Regions from separate parts of the Arthrobacter sp. D2-10 genome, predicted to be linked through region 3. Evidence: riboswitches for the same ligand, from Rfam matches in the RefSeq annotation. Region 3 holds a riboswitch; each other region holds the start of a gene.
The links. Region 3 has a riboswitch for S-adenosylmethionine ahead of M1D74_RS10595 (aminotransferase class V-fold PLP-dependent enzyme). Riboswitches for the same ligand answer to the same signal wherever they lie in the genome.
Positions count from the first base shown of each region.

Region 1 (2,248 bases), 1.6 Mb from region 3:
GGATCATGATTTTCCTTTGCATGGACGGCAGCCATCGCGCGGACGGGCACGACGGCGGAACAAGTGGTGGGTGCGCTAGTGGCCTTTGACGCCGAGAGTGGCGAGCAGTGAGCTCCGCATTCGACCGAGCTCAGCCGAATTGCGGTCGCGGGGGCGCTCGCCCGGCACGGTGAGCACCTCGGTGACGGATGCTCCGGGGTGAGCCGGGTCCGCTGATTTGCCGAGCACGATGATGCGGTCGGCAAGCTGGAGGGCTTCGTCGACGTCGTGCGTGACGAGCAGGACCGTTGTGGGCTGCGCGCGGTGGATATCGAGCAGGAGGTCCTGCATCTTCAGGCGGGTCAGTGCGTCCAGCGCACCGAATGGCTCATCGAGCAGCAGTACACCTGGGTTGCGTGCGAGTGCCCGGGCCAGCGACGCGCGCTGTGCCATGCCGCCCGAGACCTCACGGGGGCGGTGCCCGGCGAAGTCGGCTAGCTCGACGAGACCGAGGAGCTCCGTGACTTTTGCCTTGCCGGCTGCGGCGCTGGTTCCCTTGGGCAGTCCGATTGCGATATTGGCACGCAGGGAGAGCCAGGGAAGGAGGCGGGGTTCCTGGAAGGCGAAGGCGCAGCGGTCGTCGATCCCGTTGACGGCGGTGCCGTCGATCAGAACCTTGCCGCCGGTAGGTGAGTCGAGGCCGGCCGCGGCCCGAAGCAGGGTTGATTTTCCGCAGCCGCTCGCTCCGACAATCGCCAGCACTTCACCGGCGCGAACCTCGAGGTTGATGTCCCTCAGGACCACATGCTCAGCGCTGCCGCTGCCAAAGGAACGGACCAGTGAGGAGAATGTCAGGGGAAGGGCTTGCTTGCCGGCGGCGCCGGGTTGTGTCTTCCGGGACGCCTGCTGCTGTGCACTCAAAAGGGTACTCATGAAACACTCCATCGCTCCTGGCAGTAGCACCCGTTCCCCTGCGAATAGCAGGTAAGGGTTGCTGCGGCGTCAACGATCCAGGTCTCTCGGCCGCTCGGGATGGTGAGCTTCAACTAAACGACTTTCTGAGCCTTCGGCGCAACATGTGTCGTAACAAAACGCGTTCCGCCAGTCCCGAGGGCGTGCCGAGGGTACTCGAGCGGCCAGTCCACCGCCCTAATTTTCCTTAGGCAGTGATGGGCAGGAGGTCGGTCTTGATCTGGTGCTCGAGCGGTTCGCCGTTCGTGAACCGCCGTAACTCTTCGATGGAGGACTGTGCCAGCCGGGCAAGCTCCGACCCCAACGAACCCGCAATGTGGGGAGTGAGCAACACGTTCGGCAAATCGTACAGCGGAGAGTCCATTGGCAGCACGGACGGCGATGTGACATCGAGAACGGCGAAGATGTCACCGGTCTGAAGCCGCTCGGTGAGCGCTTGTTGATCTACGATCTCTCCCCGCGCCGTGTTGATGAAGGTTGTGCCGGCCCGCATAAGGCCGATGCGGCGACGATCGATCATGCCCCGTGTTTCCGGGATGGATGGCGCGTGGAGTGATACCACGTCGGCCCAGGGGAGTAGTTCGTCGAGCTCTTTCAACTGCACGCCAAGCTGGTCTGCCTCCGCTTTGTCGACGAAAGGGTCAGCGACGGCGACTTCAAGATCGTAGGCGGCGAGCAAACGGATAACCTGCCGCCCGATGCGTGAGGCCCCGATGATTCCGACCCGCTTTCCGAAGTTGCCGAGTCCGGGGAAAAGCTCTTCGGGAGATACTCGGCCACGGTTGGTTCGAACAGCATCGGCCAGCGGCAGGACACGCTTGTTGGCCAGGACGATCATCGCCATGGTGTACTCCGCGACGGGAATTGCATTGACCGCAGCCGCAGAGCTGATGGCGATGCCACGTTCCCAGCATCCCTGGCTAATCACTCCCTTCACCGTCCCCGCCGTGTGGAAAACGGCGCGGAGTTTCGGAGCCGTGCTGAGCACTTCCTCGTCGACCTTCGGGCTTCCCCAGCCTGTGATCAGTACGTCGATGTCCGAAAGTATTGTTCGAACCGCTGGGTCCCGTAAATCCTCGAGCGGTTCACGCGAGACGAGGTCTACGACTTCCGCCAGCTCATCCAGGACTGAGCCTGGAAAAATTCGGTTCACAGTGCTGCGGGGCATGAAGAGCGCACCCCTCAGGCGCCGTGAATCTTTCTCCGCAGCACCTGGTTCAGGAATCTGCGAAAGCGTCGCATCCCTCTGCAGCGCGCTCATCCCTTCAGTCCCTGGGTAGCGACACCGCTGATCAGG
Region 1 covers NZ_CP096431.1:292,757-295,004, forward strand. The annotation lists gene M1D74_RS01520 (aliphatic sulfonate ABC transporter substrate-binding protein) at 1-7, opposite strand, end outside; gene M1D74_RS01525 (ABC transporter ATP-binding protein) at 76-912, opposite strand; SAM riboswitch class I at 918-1,018, opposite strand; gene M1D74_RS01530 (hydroxyacid dehydrogenase) at 1,139-2,212, opposite strand; gene M1D74_RS01535 (carbohydrate ABC transporter permease) at 2,209-2,248, opposite strand, start outside.
Region 1: another riboswitch for S-adenosylmethionine. It lies ahead of M1D74_RS01525 (ABC transporter ATP-binding protein); the one in region 3 lies ahead of M1D74_RS10595 (aminotransferase class V-fold PLP-dependent enzyme).

Region 2 (2,248 bases), 1.0 Mb from region 3:
GCGGCTTCAAAATCATCCTCCGACCAATCCCGAGACGCCTCGGCATACATCTCATCAAGAGCCGCCTCATAGGCGTCCCCACCAACCTCCGCGCTCCCCAACTCCATACAAAACACTCAATCATCCACCACCGACAATTTCGGATCCGGACTCGGAGGCTGATGATCATCCTGCCGGCATTTCCCAACAGCGGACGAGGATGATCTGTTCAGGTCCTCGCAGCACGTTTGAAGCATCTACTCCCGTTGCTCCTGCGTTGCTCTAACTACCGAATGGAGCCAGCCCGAACAGAAGGCCACCCAACCTTCGGGGCTAAGCAGCGCCGTCGTCGTCGTAGAAGGCCGCGTGCAGGGCGGGTTCCAGCTGGCCGATCTCCGTGAGGAATGCGTCATGGCCAATAGGAGAGGTAATGGTATGGACAGCCACATTACCCGGCAGTGCAGACGCCAGCTCGAAGGACTGGGCCGGCCAGTAGAGACGGTCCGAATCAACCGCAGCGATGAAGAATTTCGCTTTCGTGTCCGCCAGGGCTGTTGTCAGGCTGCCACGGTCACGGGCAACGTCATGGCTCATCAGCGCTTCGGTGAGGACCACATAACTGTTGGCATCGAACCGGCGAACCAGCTTATCCGCCTGATGATCGAGGTAACTCTCAACCTGGTAACGCCCCCGTTCGTGCGGCAAGGCTGCCCCGAACGGCTCCTCAAGCCCCTGCGCAGCCCGTCCGAACCGATGGCCAAGCTCCGCCTCTGAACGGTAGGTGATATGCGCGATTCGCCGTGCCAGCCCCAAGCCCGTCTCCGGACCCGCAGATCCGTAGTAATCTCCGCCGGCAAACCGTGGATCCAGCCTGATGGCCTGAACCTGCGCCTGCGCAAAGGCAATCTGCTCCGCTGTGCTCGCCGCACCGCAGGCGATGACGGCGCAATTCCGTACTCTCTCGGGATGGGTGACCGCCCATTCGAGAGCCCGGGCTCCTCCCATCGAGCCGCCAAGCACGGAATGCCAGGTGCTGATCCCGAGCAGATCGGCAAGCAACGCCTCGGCACGCACTGAATCGCGGATGGTGACGAAGGGAAACCGCGAACCCCACGGCCTGCCCTCCGGATCAAGCGATGCAGGTCCAGTCGACCCGTAACAACCGCCGAGCATGTTGATGGAGACCACGAAGTAGCGGTCGGTGTCGATGGTGCGGCCCGGTCCCACCAGTCCGTCCCACCACCCGTCTTCCGTTGATCCCCCACGGGCTACGTGGGAACTGCCGGTGAGCGCATGCTCGACGAGCACGGCATTGGAGGCATCAGCGTTGAGGGTGCCCCACGTCTCATACGCGAGTACGACGTCGGGCAAGTGACCGCCCGTTTCCAGCGTCAAGGGACCGACGGAAAGCCGTTGGACGACGACGCCCTCCACCTTTGTTACCTGGGGATGCGGTTCAACCGTGGTGATGCCTGTCAATCCTGCCGCCTTCAGAGCTCGCGCTTGCTCCTGCACGCCACATGCAGGGCCTGGTCGTCACCCGGGGCACCCCACCGCGAAGGAGGGTTGCCGGACAGCAAGCCGGGGCCGCCGGCGGGCAGAACCCACCGCACTGTCACTCGTGACCTCATACAAGAGAACCCGAAGAGGGCAGGAAACGGCAACTATTGTGACTCGCGGTGAAACAGACGGTTGCGTCGGGGCGCTCAGAGCCGGCGCGGACGCAGTGCTTGAGTGGGGCCGTCTCGTCTATGGGTAACGGCGGCCCCACCCAAGGGGAACACCCATTGGGTGTCCCGGCAGGAAGATCCGGCGGTCTCGGAACCGGCCTCCCTGTGTGACTCAACTATGCGTGGCCGACCTTGGGTTTTACTTGGACCTTCAAGTCCTCTCATTGTGACTTAGGCAACCCTAAGTCGAGGCGTCCATCACAAAGTGCCAAAATGGGGCCATGCGCCTGGATCATGTGTCTTATGCCTGCGAACCCGACGGTCTGACTGCCACTGCGGAGCGGATTTCCGACGCTCTGGGCATCGAATTCGTGAAGGGTGGCGTCCACCCACGATTCGGTACCCGCAACATGATTTTTCCTCTCGTCAATGGTCAGTACCTTGAGGTTGTGGAGGTACTCGACCACCCCGCCTCGGACAAGGCGCCCTTCGGCCAGGCCGTACGCGCGAGGTCGGAAGCGGGCGGCGGATGGATGGGCTGGTGCGTCGCCGTTGACGACCTCGCCCCCTTCGAGGAGCGTCTGGGCCGCAGCGCGGTT
Region 2 covers NZ_CP096431.1:1,254,789-1,257,036, reverse strand. The annotation lists gene M1D74_RS05825 (DUF222 domain-containing protein) at 1-107, opposite strand, end outside; gene metX (homoserine O-acetyltransferase MetX) at 313-1,449, opposite strand; SAM riboswitch class IV at 1,474-1,606, opposite strand; gene M1D74_RS05815 (VOC family protein) at 1,931-2,248, shown strand, end outside.
Region 2: another riboswitch for S-adenosylmethionine. It lies ahead of metX (homoserine O-acetyltransferase MetX); the one in region 3 lies ahead of M1D74_RS10595 (aminotransferase class V-fold PLP-dependent enzyme).

Region 3 (2,248 bases):
GCAGAACTTCCCGTCGCGAAGCCCCACGCCATGCTCAGCGGAAAGATATGCGGCGACGAGGCCGGCGTCGTAACCGTGAACTGAGAAGTTCACCACTCCTATCGCATCGGTGCTGTCCGAGAAGATACGGTGCACCGTCACGCCGGACAGGGCGGCAAGCCCTTCAATCAGAGCGTTCCGGAGAGCCGACTCGTGCGCGAGCCATTCATCCGCATCGAGAGCCGCGAGGACTTCTGTCGCATGCGCGAGCGCTGCCGCGCCGAGGACATTCGGGGAGCCGCCCTCATGCCGGGCTGGGCCGGTTGTCCAGGCCACCGAATCAACCTTCACCGTTTTCACAGCTCCGCCACCGGCGAGGTGCGGCGTCCCGGCGTCGAGCCAGTCAGGCCTCCCAACCAGCACACCGGCTCCGAAAGGGGCGTACAGCTTGTGACCGGAGAAAACGACGTAGTCGATGCCATCCCTGACCAGGTCCAGCCGCCGGTGCGGGGCCAACTGGGCGGCGTCGACGACGATGCGCGCCCCGTGCTCATGCGCCACACGGGCGAGCCGGTCGATCGGTAGGATCTCCCCGGTGACGTTCGAGGCGCCCGTCACGGCGAGGAGACTCACACGGCCGGACTCCAGTTCTTCCTCCAACGCAGTCAGCGTTCCTTCGATGGTCTCTGCTGCGACGATTCCGCGGTGAGGGCGGTCGAACCAGGGGAGGAGGTTGGCGTGGTGTTCCAGGTCGAGGTAAAGAACCTCCCCGTCCACCGGTACGCAGCCCGCCAGGAGATTGAGGGAATCCGTGGTGTTGCGGGTGAAGATGACCGCGTCGTCTTCTCGGCCACCGACGAAGGTCCTGACCGTTCTCCGAGCGTTCTCATACAGAGACGTTGAAATCTGCGAAGCGTATCCGGCACCCCGATGAACGCTCGCGTAGTAGGGAAGAACGCGCTGCACATAGTCATTTACCGACTGAAGCGCGGGCGTAGATGCTGCGTAATCCAGGTTGACGTAGCGAACCGTCGCGCCGTCAATCACCGGTGCCTGCAGTTCTGCGCCGAGAACTGCAGCAAGTGGTGCAGTGGTCAGCCCATCAACGTCTTCGAGAAGTGCATTGGTCACAGGAATTTACCCCACAAATTCTCATGGGGCTCCACCGAGGTTGGCCCCGCGCTTGCCGAACCAATTTTCTGGACGGCCTGGTCGTCACCCGGGGCACCCCACCGCGGAAGGAGGGTTGCCGGCCAGCAAACCGGGGTTTAGCGCTGGCACTCGTGACCTAGTAGTTCAGAATAGGGCAGTCCCGAATAAGATGCGGATTTTGTTACGCGGCGTTGTCAGGCGCCGGCGCCTTTCTGCAGGAGATCGTCCAGCGAGGGGTTGAGCATCTTCAGCACATCGTTGTGCAGAATGCTGTTGGTAGCCAGTGCGTTCCCGCCGAAGGGGCCGTCAGCACCTTCGAGTGATGTGAACCGCCCGCCGGCCTCCGTAACAATGGGCACCAACGCAGCCATGTCGTACAGATTCAATTCCGGTTCGCATGCGATGTCCACTGCACCCTCCGCGACCAGACAGTACGACCAGAAGTCGCCATAAGCGCGGGTACGCCAGACCGAGTCGGTGAGCGACATAAACTCGTCTAAGTTCCCGCGTTCCTTCCACCCGGTGAGGCTGGAATAGGAGAGGGAGGCGTCCTCCAGCCGGGAAACGCTCGAAACCCGCAGGCGGGTTGCCGCGGCAAGCGACTTGCCCATGAACGCACCGGTTCCGGTCGCCGCCCACCAGCGCTTGCCCAGGGCAGGAGCGCTGACGACGCCGACAACCGGACGACCCTCATCAACGAGGGCGATGAGGGTGGCCCACACCGGAACCCCTCGGACGAAGTTCTTGGTGCCGTCGATCGGGTCGATGATCCATCGCCGGGAGCCGGCGCCGCTGCTTCCGAATTCCTCACCGAGAACGGCGTCGCGGGGGCGGGCTCGCGACAATTGTCCGCGGATAGCTTCTTCGGCCGACTTGTCGGCATCCGTGACCGGAGTGAAGTCAGGCTTGGTTTCAACCGCCAGATCCTGTGCCTTGAACCTCGACATGGTCTGGTCGTCCACGGAGTCGGCCATCACATGGGCAAGGCGGAGGTCATCGTTGTAGCTCTGGAGGTTCATACCCTTCAACCTATATGGTCAGGGCTTCCAGATGCGCCAGGCCGGAACTGGCGCGCTGGCGTGGACATGGACGACTTTCAGAACCACGATCTTAAACG
Region 3 covers NZ_CP096431.1:2,271,140-2,273,387, reverse strand. The annotation lists gene M1D74_RS10595 (aminotransferase class V-fold PLP-dependent enzyme) at 1-1,110, opposite strand, end outside; SAM riboswitch class IV at 1,154-1,268, opposite strand; gene hisN (histidinol-phosphatase) at 1,326-2,150, opposite strand.